DNA from 4 places in the Halomonas sp. CnH100-B genome. Region 1 is predicted to be linked to each of the others. Evidence: predicted binding sites of a transcription regulator. Region 1 holds the regulator's gene; each other region holds the start of a gene.

What was found. The regulator LexA, encoded in region 1, represses DNA repair genes until DNA is damaged. The targets are predictions, from matches to a motif close to TACTGTNTANNTANACAGTA.
Region 2: NH398_RS05950 (S24 family peptidase) is a predicted target of LexA. The motif match lies at 2,514-2,533, and genes of this name have one in related genera.
Region 3: NH398_RS03860 (S24 family peptidase) is a predicted target of LexA. The motif match lies at 2,358-2,377, and genes of this name have one in related genera.
Region 4: recN (DNA repair protein RecN) is a predicted target of LexA. The motif match lies at 1,844-1,863, and genes of this name have one in related genera.

What each region holds. Positions count from the first base shown of each region.
Region 1 is NZ_JAMXRX010000005.1:37,052-41,262, reverse strand. It holds gene purU (formyltetrahydrofolate deformylase) at 199-1,053, shown strand; gene NH398_RS12450 (energy-coupling factor ABC transporter permease) at 1,071-1,742, shown strand; gene lexA (transcriptional repressor LexA) at 1,776-2,456, opposite strand; gene NH398_RS12440 (TetR/AcrR family transcriptional regulator) at 2,683-3,360, shown strand; gene NH398_RS12435 (L,D-transpeptidase) at 3,338-3,853, shown strand; gene nagZ (beta-N-acetylhexosaminidase) at 3,939-4,211, shown strand, end outside.
Region 2 is NZ_JAMXRX010000002.1:501,830-506,040, forward strand. It holds gene NH398_RS05940 (sodium-dependent transporter) at 1-730, shown strand, start outside; gene NH398_RS05945 (Y-family DNA polymerase) at 653-2,038, opposite strand; gene NH398_RS05950 (S24 family peptidase) at 2,035-2,478, opposite strand; gene NH398_RS05955 (alpha/beta hydrolase) at 2,842-3,732, shown strand; gene NH398_RS05960 (patatin-like phospholipase family protein) at 3,761-4,211, shown strand, end outside.
Region 3 is NZ_JAMXRX010000002.1:61,953-66,163, forward strand. It holds gene NH398_RS03850 (sodium ion-translocating decarboxylase subunit beta) at 1-1,109, shown strand, start outside; gene NH398_RS03855 (YigZ family protein) at 1,186-1,803, opposite strand; gene NH398_RS03860 (S24 family peptidase) at 1,833-2,288, opposite strand; gene ccmA (cytochrome c biogenesis heme-transporting ATPase CcmA) at 2,561-3,181, shown strand; gene ccmB (heme exporter protein CcmB) at 3,237-3,929, shown strand; gene NH398_RS03875 (heme ABC transporter permease) at 3,944-4,211, shown strand, end outside.
Region 4 is NZ_JAMXRX010000007.1:55,109-59,319, reverse strand. It holds gene recN (DNA repair protein RecN) at 123-1,796, opposite strand; gene grpE (nucleotide exchange factor GrpE) at 1,996-2,625, shown strand; gene dnaK (molecular chaperone DnaK) at 2,778-4,211, shown strand, end outside.

The DNA.
Region 1 (4,211 bases):
TGGATGCATCAGTTATGAAAAGCCTAGAAAGTAATACCTTAACTATACGGGATGCGGGGGGCGGGTAACAATCATCGCGGCACCTGTCCACGGTGCTTCATCATCCGGCTTACGTTACACTAAGGTCGCTACAGAGTTTACCTGCCGCCCGGCAGGTGCTTGGCGAGCGTGCCGTTAAATACGTTAAGAGTGTTTGTGATGTCTCATTATTACCGGTTAGTTGTTTCCTGCCCAGACCAAGTGGGCATTGTGGCGCGTGTCTCAAGCTTTATTGCTCAGCAGGGTGGTTCCATTACCGAGGCAAGCCAGCACTCGGATTTAGAGACTGGCCGCTTTTTCATGCGTTATGAAATTCTGGCGGACTCACTCGGCATGTCGGCAGAGGCGCTGCGTACCGCGTTCGAACCCGTCGCTGCGGAGTTCGATATGCAGTGGTCGCTGGTGGATACCGAGAAACGCCGCCGCGTGGTGTTGATGGTATCCCGAGAGTCTCACTGTTTGGTCGACTTGCTCTACCGCTGGCAGGCAGGGGAGTTGGATTGCGATATCGTCGGCGTGATTTCCAACCATGACGATATGCGTTCGCTCACCGAGTGGTACGGTATTCCCTACCATCATGTGCCGGTCGATCCTGCCAACAAACAGCTGGCGTTCGATCAGGTGCAAGAGCGGATCGACGCGGCCCGTGCAGACTGTGTCGTGCTGGCCCGCTATATGCAAATACTGCCGCCCTCGCTGTGCGAGCGCTATGCAGGTCGAGTCATCAACATCCACCACAGCTTCCTGCCGTCGTTTGCCGGTGCCAAGCCCTACCATCAAGCCTATGAGCGGGGCGTGAAGCTGATCGGTGCGACATGCCACTACGTGACCGAAGAGCTGGACGCCGGGCCGATCATCGAGCAAGACATTCATCGGGTCAGCCACTGTCATACGCCTACCGACCTCGTTCGGTTTGGTCGCGACGTGGAGAAAGCGGTGCTGGCTCGCGGCTTGCGTTGGCACTTGGAAGATCGCGTACTCATCCACGGTAATAAGACGGTCGTCTTTAGTTAATCGATTCTGGGGGCGCTATGTCCTTTGCACAAAGCGTATTGGCACCGTGGGCGCTCGTGATGAGTGGGTTGTTGTCACTGGGTGTGATGGGCTGGTGCGTTTGGCTGCGCCCCTGGCAACCTCTTCTGGATGATCCGGCGCTTCAGCACCGCTGGCTGGCCGCAACCCTGATCGTCATGCTGTTTTGGCAGCTACGCGCGCAAGCGGTGGATTGGCTGACGCTGCATTTGGTCTTTACGGTGCTGATGACGCTGGTATTCAAAATGCCGTTAGCGCTTATCAGCAACCTGATGATCAACGTTGCCATGGTGGCGATTGGACGAAACGACTGGGCCCTGCTGGGGGCAAACGTGCTGGTCACCGGCATCGTACCTGCCATGGTGACAGGCGTAGTGTGGCGGCTGGTTGATCGCCGGCTGCCGGATAATTTGATGGTCTTTCTGTTTGCCTGCGGCTTTTTTGGTGCGGCGCTGTCGACATTGGGGGGTGGACTGTCGGCGGTGGCGCTCATCCTCATGGCGGGCACTGACCCTGAAGCCGTGTATCTGGCTCAAGAGTATGCCCGCTTTTTACCGCTGCTGATGCCTTCCGAGGCCTTTATTACGGGGATGCTGCTCAGCATCCTGCTGGTCTACCATCCGAACTGGGTGGCCACGTTCAATGACCACCGTTATATCGACTCCCAGTAACGCAGGCGAGTGTATGCAGAGCGTCGGTGAGGATCAGCCCAGTGCCTGACCGTTGCCTCCACGAATTACCCCAACGCCGACGCCTTCGATATCCAGTTGCTGCGTGCGCAGATCGATCTCGATGGGGGCAAAGTCGGCGTTCTCGGCAATCAACGTCACTTGATGCCCCTGGCGTTTAAAACGCTTGACCGTGACTTCGTCTTCTAGTCGTGCTACCACGATCTGACCATCCCGCACGCGGTCGGTACGGTGAACGGCCAGTAAGTCGCCTTCCAAAATGCCGACATCTTTCATGGAGAGGCCGCGTACCCGCAATAAATAATCGGCCTTGGGAGTGAAGTACTCGGCAGGCAACGGGCAGTAACGGTCAATGTGCTCGGCGGCCAGAATCGGGCTGCCAGCGGCCACTTCACCAATCACGGGCAATCCGTTGGGGAGAGGGTCAGCGGCGACCGATGCTGTGGCAGGGGCTGGCGTATCGGCAGGTTCCAGCGGCTCTTGATTAGGCAGACGGATCCCACGGGACGTATTACGAATAATGCGAATGGCCCCCTTGCGCTCTAACGCGCGCAGGTGCTCTTCCGCTGCATTGGGAGAGCGGAAGCCAAGCGCTTTGGCGATTTCGGCGCGCGTTGGCGGATAACCCAGCTCACCCATGGTCTTAACGATGAAATCAAATACGTGCTGCTGACGTGCTGTGAGTGGACGCGACATACCAAACTCCAAAACAGTGAAAAGACAGTAGCTACATGTCGGCTTAATCAGTATGTGGTTAAGTATACAGTATGTTGCTCTGTCCAGTACATGGCGAGGACCACGAAAGCTAGACAAACATGAAACCCGTCAATGACTAGGCACGAATTGGATAAGAGATTGAGCCAGCAAAGCGAATGGCATAGTATTCAGCGTTGTTTAAAACACCTGTTTTTTGGAGGGCGTTATGGCCCAGTCGGATACGGTAACGCGTATTTTGGATACGGCAGAGGTGCTATTTGCAGAGCGAGGCTTTGCCGAGACGTCGCTGCGCAATATCACTAGCAAGGCGCGGGTCAATTTGGCCGCCGTGAATTACCACTTTGGTTCCAAAAAGGCGCTGATTCAAGCGGTGTTCGCCCGCTATCTCGATCCGTTCTCGGCGCGCTTTCATACCGCACTGGATGAACTAGAGGCGCGCTACCAGGGCCAGCCGATTCCCCTAGAAGTGTTGCTGGAAACCATGGCGACCACGGTGCTCGCCGTTCCCGCCGAGCGCAATAGCTTAAAAGTGTTCATGCGACTGCTAGGGTTGGCCTACAGCCAAGCGCAGGGACATTTGAGGCGTTACATCCAGCAGCAGTATGGTGATGTGTTCACCCGTTTTACGGAGCTGGTGCGCAAAGCGACGCCGGATCTGCCGGACGCCGAGCGCTTCTGGCGGCTACACTTTATGTTAGGAACGGTAATATTCACGCTGTCAGGGCTGGATGCACTGCGCGATATTGCTGCCAAGGATTATCAAGAGCAGGTCACGGTGCGTGATTTGGTGCGACGGCTGCGTCCTGTCGTAGTGGCAGCCATGAATGCACCGTTACCCGCTGTGGTTGAAGAGGGTCACCATGGTAACGCCCAAGCTAGCTGAGCTGCCGCCAACACGCGGGGGTTGGATAGAGATCGATACCCAGCGCCAGAGGCTGTGCTGGTGGCAAGGGAACGACATTCAGCATGAGTGTGCGATTTCGACGGGGCTGGCAGGCGTGGGGCAGGAAGAGGGTAGCGGTCAAACACCGCTTGGCTGGCACTATGTGCGAGCGTCGATTGGCCGCGGTTGTCCGGATAATGCCGTGTTTCGTGGTCGCCGCTGGACAGGCGAAGTCTTTTCGCCAGAGCTTGCGGCCGCGCACCCCTCGCGCGACTGGATTTTGACGCGCATTCTATGGCTGTGCGGGTTGGAGCGGGGTGTGAACCGCGGAGGGAGCGTGGATTCCCAGCGGCGCTATATTTATCTGCACGGTACCCCCGAGGACCAGCCCATGGGCGAGGCCGCTTCTCACGGTTGCATACGCCTGCGCAATGACGATTTACACTTATTATTCGACCATGCCCAGCCCGGTACGCCGGTTTGGCTTCATTAAGCCCATAGATGCGGCGTCCTGCCAGAATTTTGACACGCTAAGCGGTTAGTCTAGAATGGCGCCCTTTTTTGTTGGACTCACCACCATGACGCAACCCATCGGCCCGGTCATGCTTGACCTAGAAGGGCCACAGTTATCCAACGCGGAAAAGCGCCTGCTAAAAGATCCCGCCGTGGGCGGTGTGATTCTGTTTGCCCGTAACGTCGAAGACGCTTATCAAGTTCGCAAGCTGTGCGAGAGCATTCGGCGTGTGAGAGGCGATTTGCTACTGGGGATCGATCAAGAGGGGGGACGTGTCCAGCGAATCAAGCAGGGCGTTACCCGGTTGCCCGCCATGGCGCGTCTTGGGGAGCTGTTC
Region 2 (4,211 bases), on a different contig from region 1:
CAGCTACCTGCCCAAAGGCACCTCCATTGGCCGCACCACGCTCAGCGTCGCCGTGGCGGATACCGTGGTAGCACTCATGGCCGGGCTGGCGATCTTCCCGGTGATTTTTGCCAACGGCATGAATCCCGGCGAAGGCCCAGGGCTGATCTTCATGAGCTTGCCGCTGGCGTTCCAAGCAATGCCCATGGGGACGCTCTTCGGCGTGCTGTTCTTCTTGATGCTCTCCATGGCCGCGCTCACGTCGTCGATCTCCATGGTGGAAGCGACGGTCTCGTGGCTGTGCGATAACAAAGGCATGAGCCGTAAGTCGGCTGCTTGGGCCACCGGCATCGTACTGTGGCTGATCAGCACGCTGGCGATGCTGTCGTTCAACCTGGGCGCCGACTGGACGATGGCGGGCAAGAACGTCTTTGACTGGCTGGATTACCTCACCTCCCGCTGGATGATGCCGCTGGGCGGTCTGGGCATGGTGCTGTTGGCGGGCTTCGTATTGAAAAGCGAGACGTTCCGCGACGAGCTGGGGCTAGCGCCGCTGCCCTATGCGCTGTGGTTGGCCATGGTGCGCTACGTCAGCCCGCTGGGCATTTTGGTGATCTTTGTCGATGCCTTGGGCCTGTATCAGGTCTCGTTTGCCGCCCATTGGCCGGTGCTGCTAGCGCTGCTGGTACTCATTGCCGTGATCGGTGAAGCCATTAGCCCGCGTCTTCGCCAAGCGCTTTCCGCCCGCTAAGCGCTGTTTTTCTCGCCTTGCCCTGGCGTCGGCAATCGCGCCAGGGTGAGTACCTGCCTCCATTAACTCCTCCCAGCACGTGGTGTAACGCCTGGAACGATGCGCGCAGCGCAGTTGCCAAGGCGCGTCGGCATCGGTCATGCCAAAGCGCAGCGTGCCTTGCCCCATCTTTTGGTTGATGGCGTCGACCGTCTTCATCAGCTGCGGGTGCGCCTTGGTCGTGGGCTGCAGCAAAGAGAGCTGGTACTGCTGCGCATCCACCAAGTCCAGCAGCATGACGCCGGCTTTCATGAATGTGTAGCCGGGGCGATACATCTGATCGAGCCCTTCACGCACGGCTTCTAGAATGAGGCGGGTATCGTCAGTGGGCGCAGCGAGGGGAATCATCGCGCTGGGCGAGAGCTGCGGCTGGTCTTTGCGATGGCGATTGGTGTTTAAAAACAGCATCACCGCGCGGGCCAGACTGCCTTGCTGGCGCAATTTTTCGGCACTTCGCTGGGCGTGACGGCGTAGGGCGGCGTGCAGCTCCTCTTTTACGCCGGTGGATTGGCCGAACGAGCGGGAGGTCATGATGCGCTGGCGGGGCTGCTCCACGGCGTTCATCTCTAGGCAGGGCGTACCGCGTAGCTCCAGCGCGGTGCGTGCCAGTACCACAGAAAAGCGTTTGCGCAGCTGCTTGGGGTCGCACTCGCGCAGATCCCAGGCAGTGCGAATGCCACTGACCGCTAGCCGCTCCGCCAAGCGCCGACCGACGCCCCATACCTCGCTAACGGCCAGTTGTCTCAGCACTACCTGCGTGGTAAGGCTCTCGCCGTGAAGCAAGCACACTCCCTCGTAATGCGGCTGCTTTTTGGCCACGTGGTTGGCAAGCTTGGCTAGCGTGTGTGTCGGCGCAAGGCCCACGCACACGGGCAGCCCTAAATGGCGACGAATACGGCGGCGCAGCGCTGCACCGATGGCTTGGCACTGGGCGTCGTCGAAGCCATCCAGGTAGATAAACATCTCATCGATGGAGTAGGGGGCAACCTCCGGACAGGCGTCGCGCAGCAGTTGGGCAAGTCTCGCCGACATATCGCCATACAGCTCGTAGTTGGAAGAGAGCAGATGAATCGCCCCACGGCGGCGTAGCCCCTCTAACTGGTACGCGGGCGTGCCCATGGCGATCTCCATGGCTTTCATCTCCTCCGAGCGGGCAATCACACAGCCGTCGTTATTCGACATCACGCCAACCGGCTTGCCCTCTAGCGCGGGGTTGAACACCCGCTCGCAGGAGACATAGAAGTTATTGGCATCCACTAACCCGATCATGGCAAGTACTCGTGAATGACGGCGCGCACCACGCCCCATAGCTGGCAGTCAGTGCCTTCTAGCGGCAGCGGCGGATAGTGGGGGTGGGCAGAGCAGAGGTGGGGCGTGCCGCGATATAGTGCGTAGCGCTTGATCAGCACTTCCTCGTCGAACATGGCCACGAGGATATGCCCTAAGCGGGGCGTCACGCTGCGGTCGACGACCAGTAAATCGCCTTCGAAGATTCCCCAGCCCTCCATGCTGTCGCCGGTGGCGGTGAGGTAAAACGTTTGGGTGGGGTGTTTGATCAGCCGCGCATTGAGATCGAGGGTGCGCGGCTCGTAATCTTGGGCGGGGGAGGGAAAGCCGCTAATGCCGGCGCGGCCCGTTTGGGGAGGAAACGGCAGCGGCTGAGACGTTAACGGCAAGGCTGTCGCAACGGGGGCGAGTTGAGACGGCATCGTCGGTATCCTCAAGAATAAATAGTGTGTTTATATACAGTATATATAAACAGTATTTATTCACGAGGCAAAAATTGCAAGCACTGCCCTTAGCGAGCCAGCCACAGCCCCACGACCAAAGCACTGATGACTGTAATAAAGAACACAAGGTTGCGAACGCGGGTATCGCGGCGAGGTTTCATGGCAATCTCCATCAAAAAATGAACGGCGTCGTGGCCCATGGCCGCGTAAAAGCAGCACAAGCGCTGCGCCGAGCATGGTAACGTTTGAGCCACAACGTTTGCACCGCAATGTTTGCATCGTAATGTTCACATTTAGGCGCATCATCAGACGCGCCAGATTTTCGCAGTGAGACCCATTGTTATGAACGACGCTTCCCGAGTAGGCGCGGCGCCTCAGCCGCTTTCGTTGGCCGGTGGGCGGTTGGCGGCATTGAGCTGGGGGCAGTACGACGCACCCACCTGGCTGGCGCTGCATGGTTGGCTGGATAATGCCGCCAGCTTTACACGCTTGGCCCCACGCTTGGTGAGCGCGCTGGGCATTCGCATCGTGGCGATCGATTTTCGAGGCCACGGGCACTCCGCTCATGCCCCGACTGGCAGCGACTACGCGCTTTGGGACTACACCCACGATGTGCTGGATGCCATGGATGCCCTAGGCCTCGAGCAGACCACGCTGCTGGCGCACTCCATGGGCGCGGCGGTCTCTTGCTTGGTCGCGGCCGCGCTGCCGGAAAAAGTAGCGCGACTGATTTTGCTGGACGGGTTGGGCGCGCTCAATACGTCGGCAGAAGAGACGGCCAGCCAACTGCGTAAAGGCATCATCGCTCACCGGCGCTCCTCGTCTCGCACACCGCGCTACCCCGACCTGGAAAGTGCCATTGCGGCCCGGGTGGCGGGCGGCGTCACGCCGTTGGATAGCATCACCGCCACGCCGCTGGTCGAGCGTAATACTCAAGCCACGGCCGATGGCAAAGTGCAAATGCGTACCGACAGCCGCCTGCTCAAGCCCTCTCTGGTGCGCTTTACACCGCCGCAAGTGCTAGCGGTACTGAGCGAGATTCGCGCACCGGTGCTATTGATAGAAGGAGAGCAGGGCATTTTGGGCGAGCGTGCCTGGGCAGCCCAGGCGCGGCAGGCGGTGCCGCAGCTCACTCGGCACGTGCTGGCTGGCGGTCACCATTTGCATTTGGAGCCGCAGGCCGTCGAGCGCGTGGCCGAGGTGATTTGCCGGGAAGGCCACACGGCCAGTTAACGTTGGAACACAATACCGACGTGTGCGTATGAGACACCATGCCAAAAAGGAGGGGCAGAACGTGGTTAGCCAGTTGACGGGGAGAGCGTTGGGGAGCGGTCGTAAAGTGGCCCTGGTGCTGGGGAGCGGCGGTGCAAGAGGGTACGCCCATATCGGTGTGATCGAAGCGCTGGAGGCCCGAGGCTTCGAGATCATTTCGATTGCCGGGTGCTCCATGGGTGCGCTGATCGGTGGCATTTATGCCTCGGGCAAGCTGCCGGAGTACCGCGAGTGGGTGTGCAACCTCGACTACTTGGACGTGCTAAAGCTGGTCGACGTGACCTGGAGCCCCATGGGGGCGATGCGCGCCAATAAAGTGATGAGCAAATTGGAAGAGTTAGTGGGCGACCGACTGATCGAAGATCTGCCCATCCCGGTGACCACCGTGGCGACGGACTTGGTGCGCCAACGCGAAGTCTGGTTTCAAAACGGCCCGCTGC
Region 3 (4,211 bases), on a different contig from region 1:
TAGCCAAGCCCGCCGTGCTTGAGCAAATGGCGGCGGCGCTGGGCGCGACGCTGGACCCGCTGGCCGGTGTCGAGGGTTGGCGCGAGACCCTCAAGGCCATTGCCCACGACTCGGCCGCGCCGGATCAGCTGCGCGCTGCCAAAGACGTGGCGGTGAGCGTCGGCTACAGCGATGGCATGCTCTATAACTTCTACAAGGTCGCCATTGGCTCGGGCATTGCGCCGCTGCTGATCTTCATGGGCGTTGGAGCGATGACCGACTTCGGCCCGCTGCTGGCCAACCCGCGCACACTGTTCCTGGGGGCGGCGGCGCAGTTCGGTATCTTTGCCACGCTGTTTGGCGCGGTGCTGCTGACGTCCATGGGCATCATGGATTTCTCGCTCAATCAGGCGGCGGCGATTGGTATCATCGGCGGGGCGGATGGTCCGACCTCGATCTACGTTTCCAGCGTGCTGGCGCCTGAGTTGCTAGGGGCGATTGCCGTCGCTGCCTATGCCTACATGGCACTGGTGCCGTTGATCCAACCGCCGATCATGCGCCTGCTGACCACCGAAAAAGAGCGCAAGATCACCATGACGCAGCTGCGTCCGGTCTCCAAGCTCGAAAAAGTGGTCTTCCCACTGATGCTTTTGATTGCTGTCGCGCTGTTTCTGCCGGACGCAGCGCCGCTGCTGGGCATGTTCTGCTTCGGCAACCTGATGCGTGAGTGTGGGGTAGTGGAGCGCCTCTCCGATACCGCGCAAAATGCGCTGATCAATATCGTCACGATCATTCTGGGTCTGTCGGTAGGGTCTAAGCTGATGGCGGAGAGCTTTTTGGCGTTCGAAACCCTAGGGATTCTGGGCCTGGGGATCGTGGCGTTCGGTATCGGCACCGCCGCCGGTGTCTTGATGGCCAAGCTGATGAACCTGGTCAGCAAAATGCCCATCAACCCGTTGATTGGCGCGGCAGGTGTGTCTGCCGTGCCGATGGCGGCGCGCGTGGCGAATAAGGTCGGTCTGGAAGCGAACCCGCACAACTTCCTGCTGATGCATGCCATGGGGCCGAACGTGGCTGGGGTCATCGGTTCGGCGGTGGCTGCCGGGGTAATGATCAAGTACCTGGGCTAGGCGGCTCGTTAGACAGCACGCCTGCCGCTCTAGAACGCGGCTTACCGAGCAAGCGCTTGTGTAAGCCGCGTTTTTTTTATATTTGCTGTAGCTCAATGGCTGTTTTAAGACGATTTTCTAGGCCGCTGATATCCAGCTCGACATCCCGTGGCCAGCCGATGGTCAAACTCACGCCGTTGCCATCGTACGCCGCCTGTTGTACGGGCAGGCCCTGCTCGTCGCACCAAGCCCGGGCTTGCGCCTCGTGGGCGAAGCTAACTTTCAGCTCATAGAGATCCCGCTCGACGACTTCCCGGGTGGGCAGCGTTTCGAGCCCGGCATTCACCGCCTGCGCATAGGCGCGGGCTAACCCGCCGGTGCCGAGCTTGGTGCCGCCAAAGTAGCGAATCACCACACAGCCAATCTCGCCGAGTTGGCTGCCCTGCAGCGCCTGAAACATGGGGCGCCCTGCGGTGCCGCCCGGTTCACCATCGTCAGAAAAACCGATGTGGGTTTGCTCGCCAGGCGGGCCTGCGATGAAGGCTGTACAGTGATGGCTGGCATTCGGATGGGCGGCTTTGGCCGCGTGTAGCAGCGTGTCGAAGGCGTCGGTGGTCGGGGCGTGGCACACCCAGGTCAAAAACTGACTCTTCTCGACGTCGATCTCGGCGGTGTGCCATGTATCAAGGGCTAAATCAGGAACTCGAAAACGCAACTAGGACTCCCGGCAGGGTGGATGACCAGTTAGTGATGCCGGGGGTCCGTGGCGTGTTGGGCCACGCCCATCACCATGCCCAGCACCTGAATATCACAATTATGCAGGAAGAGATCGGGCATGGCTGCATCTTCCGGCCATAAATGAATGCCCAGGCGACTAATGGAGAGCTGTTTTAGCGTTACCTCGCGCTGGTTGATCGTCGCAACGGCGGTCTCTTGATGAGCGTCGTGCTGGTGACGGTGAATGATGATGACATCGCCGTCGAACAGGTTGCAGTCGCGCATGCGGTCACCGCGAATACGCAGGGCGTAGGTGTTGCGACGTGTGACGCGAGGGGGTGTGCACGCTTGGCGCGTGTGTGAGGAAGCGCTGCGAGACGCTAACGGGTGAGGCGTCGATGGCGCTACCGGTTGAGACAGCGTCTGAGGGGATACGTAAGAAGGGACGTGAGACGTTACCCGAGAGGATAGGCAGGTCGTCATAGTGTGTTCTCCCATGCAGCGCCCGTTGCCAAGGCGTTTGATTGAGTCGATACCTGTTGTTTTATTCTGTGGTGTCTATTCATACAGTGGTTACAGTATAAGCCTGTTTTTGCATACAGTGCTAGTCCTGTCTTTCGCTTGGCTCATCCGAAAGACGCTTAAGCCCGCATGGCTCTGGACCACGCTGCGACCCAAGACCGCAGAGCCCGACTGGCGGGAAAGGGCCTTTCCGTGTAGAGTTCGACCCAAAATCAATGTGCCTGGAGTGTCTTTTGAGCCTGTGCCTGCAAGCCCGACAATTGGCCTGTGAACGTGATGACCGTTGGCTGTTTGAAGGGCTCGATCTCGATATTCAAAGCGGCGAGATTGTGCGCATTGAAGGCCCCAACGGCAGCGGCAAGACGACCCTGCTGAAAATACTCTCTGGCCAATTAACCGATTACCGTGGCGAGCTTTACTGGAATGGCGAACCCATGCGCCAAGCCCGTGAACATTTTCTCGCTAATTTACTCTATTTAGGTCATGCCCCCGGTGTGAAGGCAGGTCTTTCGCCGCTGGAGAATTTAGCTTGGTATCAAGCGCTTAGCGGAGAAAAGGGCAGCGAGCCCGTACGAGAGGCGGCGTTGGCTGCCGTTGGGCTCGCCGGCTTCGAAGACGTGCCTGCCGGGCAGCTGTCCGCCGGGCAGCAGCGGCGTGTAGCGCTGGCGCGTTTGACCCTAACCCAGCGCGCGCTGTGGGTGCTCGACGAGCCTTTCACCGCGATCGATCGTCAAGGGGTGGCAGCGCTAGAAGCGCAGCTGGTGGCCCACGCGCAGTCTGGCGGCTGTGTGTTGGTCACTACGCACCATGCGCTGACCGAGTCACCCGTGCTTAGGCGTATTCAGCTGGGGTAAGAAGGAGACAGCGTTGCAACGTTCACACGCTCAACGGAGCACTCCCGAGGTGGTCATGCATGCCCCCCAGGGCGGTTTGATGGTGGCCATCAAGGCGACGCTTAAGCGCGACCTCACCCTGATGCTGCGCCGTCGTGGCGAAGTGCTCAATCCGCTGGTGTTCTTTGCCCTGGTGATTACCCTGTTTCCCATAGGGATTTCACCGGATCCAGAGCTGTTGGCAAGCATTGCGCCGGGGCTGTTATGGGTGGCCGCACTGCTCGCCGCCCTGCTTTCGCTGGATAGCCTGTTTCGCAGCGACTACGACGATGGCAGCCTTGAGCAGCTATTACTGGCCCCCCAGCCGCTGGCAGCGCTGGGGTTGGCAAAAGTGGCGGTACACTGGCTGCTGACCGGTCTGCCGCTCGCGCTCATGGCGCCCCTCTTGGGCATCATGCTGTCGCTTCCAGCGGGAAGCTACGCCGTGCTAGCGCTGTCGTTGGCACTCGGTACGGCCAGCTTGAGCCTGATCGGTGCCATCGGTGCCGCATTGACGGTGGGGCTAGCGCGGGGCGGTGTGCTGCTATCGCTGCTGGTGCTGCCGCTCTATATACCAGTACTAATTTTCGGCGCAGGTGCCGTACAGGCCGCGATTTTTGGCGATGGAATAGCCGCGCATTTGGCGATTCTAGGGGCCCTGTTAGCGCTGGCGCTGATGCTGGCACCCTGGGCCATTGCGGCATCGCTGCGCATCAGCATTAACGGTTAGAGGACGGGAACACCATGTGGGCCTTTATCAACAAACTGAGATCCCCCAAATGGTTCTATGCCATTAGCGCCAAGCTGCAGCCGTTTTTCTGGGTGGCAGCAACGTTGCTGCTGCTGGTCGGCACCGTTTGGGGGTTGGTCTTTGCACCGGCGGATTACCAGCAGGGCAATAGTTTTCGCATCATTTATGTCCACGTCCCTGCGGCGTTTCTAGCGCAGTCCATTTTCGTTTCCATGGCGGTCTCCGGGCTGGTGTTCATGGTCTGGAAAATCAAAGTGGCCG
Region 4 (4,211 bases), on a different contig from region 1:
GGCGCCCTGGGGGCGTTTTGTATTCAACGCAGGCCTAGGTACGCTGTGCCACCTGCGCGAGTCAGGTGGCGTGGGCTTGGATGCCGGGGAGATAGATGCCTGGGCGTTAGAGACCCTGGGAGTTAGTGGGGCGGGCGCTGGCTGGCGTGAAGCATTTCCCGCGCATGGGCCAGGGTTTGGTCGGACAGCGTCACGCCGCCCAGCATACGCGCCAGCTCGCTGATCCGGCCGCGCTCGTCCAGCAGCGCCATGTGGGTGAGCGTGGTGTCTCGCTTGGCGCGCTTTTCGATGTGCAGATGCTGGTGCGCTTGAGCGGCCACTTGAGGCAGGTGGGTCACGGTCATCACCTGACCGTTTTCCCCCAGCTTTCGCAGCAGTTGGCCGACGATTTCCGCCGTTGCCCCAGAAATACCCACGTCCACTTCATCGAAGACGAGGCTCGGAATCGTCGAATGCGACGCCGCCACCACTTGAATGGCCAAGCTGATGCGCGACAGCTCGCCCCCGGAAGCGACCTTGGTGAGCGGCCGGGCAGGTTGGCCCGGGTTGGCGCTGATCAGGAATTGCACATGGTCCAAGCCCTCGGGGGAAGGCGTTTCGCGCGGGGTAACGTCCACTTCGAAGCGTGCTTTGCCCATGGCCAAGAAGGCCAACTGCTGCTGTACCTCTTTGCCCAGACGCACGGCGGCCTTCTGACGTGCTTCGGTGAGCTGCTTGGCCTCGCTGCGGTAACGCTCGCGGTACTCGGCCACTTGGCTGCTGAGGGCTTCTAGATCGTCATCGCTGGCTTCGAGCTGCGCCACTTCCTGTTTGAGTTGGGCATGCAGCGCACAAATCTCTTCGGGAGCGACGTGGTGCTTACGGGCAATGCGGTGTACGTCGCCCATCCGCTCCTCTACCCACGCCAGCCGCTCTGGGTCCAGTTCGGTAGTGCTGGCCAGTCGGTGCAGCTCACTGGCGGCTTCTTCGACTTGAATGCGTGCATCGCTCAACATGGTAAGCGTGTTGGCAAGCGTGCCTTTATCGCTGCCGGGCAGTGCGCTCAGGTGGGCGTAGGCTTGGTTGAGAAGCGACAGGGCGCCCCCTTCATCGCTTTCGCAGCAGTCGGCGGCAAACTGGGTTTCACGCAGGGTCTCTTCGGCGTGGGCCAGGGTGTGCTGCTCCTCTTCCAAGGTTTGCAGCTCGCCTTCGGCAAGGCCTAGCTGATCCAGCTCCTCGACTTGATAGCGCAGCAGTTGGCGTTTGGCCTCGACTTCGCTGCCCTCTTCACTGAGTTTTTTCAGCCGACGGCGAGCGCTGCGCCACTCGCGGAACGTCTCGGCGAGCTGCTGGCTGCGTTCGCGAAGTCCGGCGTAATCATCCAGTAGCGCCAAGTGCGTCTCTTCCCGCATCAAGGCTTGGTGGGCATGCTGGCCATGAATCTGAATCAACTGTTCGCCGAGGGATTTCAAATCGGCAATGGTCGCCGGGTGGCCGTTGATCCACGCCTTGGAGCGGCCGTTGGCAGTGACCACGCGGCGCAGCAGGCACTCGTCGGCGGGCAGTTCGCGGGCCACCAGCCATTCGGTAGCGGCGGGCAGATGCTGAATATCGAAACGGGCGGAGAGATCGGTTCGCTCGCAGCCGTGGCGCACGCTACCCGCATCGGCGCGCTCGCCCAGGCAGAGCCCCAGGGCACCCAACAGAATGGATTTACCCGCCCCAGTTTCGCCCGTAATGGCGGTCATGCCCCGGGTCAGGTCGAGTTCGAGACGATCAACGATCGCGTAGTCTTGGATCGCTAGCTGCGTAAGCATAAGACCTCCTGAGGCGGTGCGGCACAGAAGCTGGATACTTATCCAATAATTGTTGTTTTATACAGTAGTCGATAACTCACTTCAATGCCCCTCTTGAGATGGCTTTTATGGCCCCCATATAGGCTGCATACGTGGTTAACACCCGCTACTTAACTCAGGTGGCCGCCACCGGCACCGTTACTTATTTCAGGAGCAAGGCATGGCAAAAGAACCGCAAACCCCGTTGGAAGATGAGCTGGCACGCCAAGAGCAGGAAGCAGAGGTCATCGACCAATCTGCCGAGGAGCGGTTGGTGGAAGGCGAGCTGGAAGGGCTGATCGATGACGATGCGCCGCTGGAAGGCAGCGCCGGCAGCCCCGAAGCCGACGTGTTGGCCGCCCAGGTAGAAGAGCTGGAGCAGAGCCTAGCGGAAGCCAAAGACCAAGCGCTGCGCGCCGCTGCCGAGGCTCAAAACGTTCGCCGCCGGGCGGAGCAAGAAGCCGAAAAAGCGCGCAAGTTTGCCCTGGAGAAGTTCGTCAAAGAGCTGTTGCCCGTGGTGGATAGCCTTGAGAAAGCCTTGGAAAGCATGCAGGACGACGCGTCCGACGTGCATCGTGAAGGTGTCTCCATGACCCTCAAAATGCAGCTAGACGTGCTGAGCAAATTTGGCGTCGAAAGCATCGAGCCCCAGGGCGAGCCCTTCGACCCACAGGTGCATGAAGCCATGGCGATGGTGCCGAACCCAGAGCTCGACCCCAACACTGTGATGGATGTGATGCAGAAGGGCTATCTGCTGAACGGCCGCCTCGTGCGCCCTGCCATGGTCGTGGTCAGCCAAAAAGCGAATTAAGCCGCGTTGACGCATTGCAGTAAAAAAAGCCCTTGAAATGCTGCAAGCGGCCCCCAAATAAAGGGCAACCCGCGGGAAAACCCGCAGACGCCAAGTAAGTAACAGCGGCGTAAAACATCAGTTTTGTTTCAACCGAATTCGAGGTTTTTGCTATGGGACGCATTATTGGTATCGACCTGGGCACCACTAACTCTTGTGTGGCCGTGCTCGATGGTGACAGCGCTAAAGTCATTGAAAACGCCGAAGGCGGTCGTACCACGCCTTCCATCATTGCCTACACCGACGACGGCGAAACCCTGGTAGGTCAGGCCGCCAAGCGCCAGGCCGTGACCAACCCGGAAAACACCCTTTACGCCATCAAGCGTCTGATCGGCCGTCGCTTCAAAGACGACGTCGTTCAAAAAGACATCAAGATGGTGCCCTACAAAATCGCTGAAGCCGATAACGGCGATGCGTGGGTAGAAGTGAAAGGCAAAAAAATGGCACCGCCGCAGGTAAGCGCGGAAGTGCTGAAGAAAATGAAGAAGACCGCCGAAGACTATCTCGGCGAAGCGGTCACCGAAGCGGTCATCACCGTACCGGCCTACTTCAACGACAGCCAGCGTCAGGCTACTAAAGATGCGGGCCGCATTGCCGGTCTGGACGTCAAGCGCATCATCAACGAGCCGACCGCCGCAGCGCTTGCCTACGGCATGGACAAATCCCGTGGTGATAAAACCATCGCGGTGTACGATCTGGGTGGCGGTACCTTCGATATCTCCATCATCGAAGTCGCCGACGTTGATGGCGAAACGCAGTTCGAAGTGTTGGCGACCAACGGCGACACCTTCCTGGGCGGTGAAGATTTCGACCTGGCGCTGATCAACTATCTGGTTGACCAGTTCAAGTCGGACAGCGGCATCGATCTGTCTGGCGACAACCTAGCTATGCAGCGTCTGAAAGAAGCCGCCGAGAAAGCCAAGATCGAGCTTTCCAGCGCGCAGCAGACCGACGTGAACCTGCCGTACATCACCGCCGACAACACTGGCCCGAAACACCTCAACGTGAAGGTGACCCGTGCCAAGCTGGAGTCGCTGGTCGAAGACCTGGTTCAGCGTTCGCTCGAGCCGTGCAAAATGGCGCTGAAAGATGCAGGCCTGTCCGCGTCTGAAATCGACGAAGTGATTCTGGTCGGCGGTCAGACCCGTATGCCGATGGTTCAGAAGAAAGCGGCAGACTTCTTCGGTAAAGAAGCGCGTAAAGACGTGAACCCGGACGAAGCAGTGGCCGTGGGTGCTGCGATTCAGGGCGGTGTTCTGGGTGGCGACGTTAAAGACGTACTGCTGCTCGACGTGACCCCGCTGACCCTGGGTATCGAAACCCTGGGTGGCGTGATGACGCCGCTGATCGACAAGAACACCACCATCCCGACCAAGAAGACCCAAACCTTCTCGACCGCGGATGACAACCAGACTGCCGTGACCATTCACGTCGTCCAGGGTGAGCGTAAGCAAGTGTCGCAGAACAAGTCGCTGGGTCGCTTCGACCTCGCCGACATTCCGCCGGCACCGCGCGGTGTACCGCAGATCGAAGTGGCGTTCGACCTC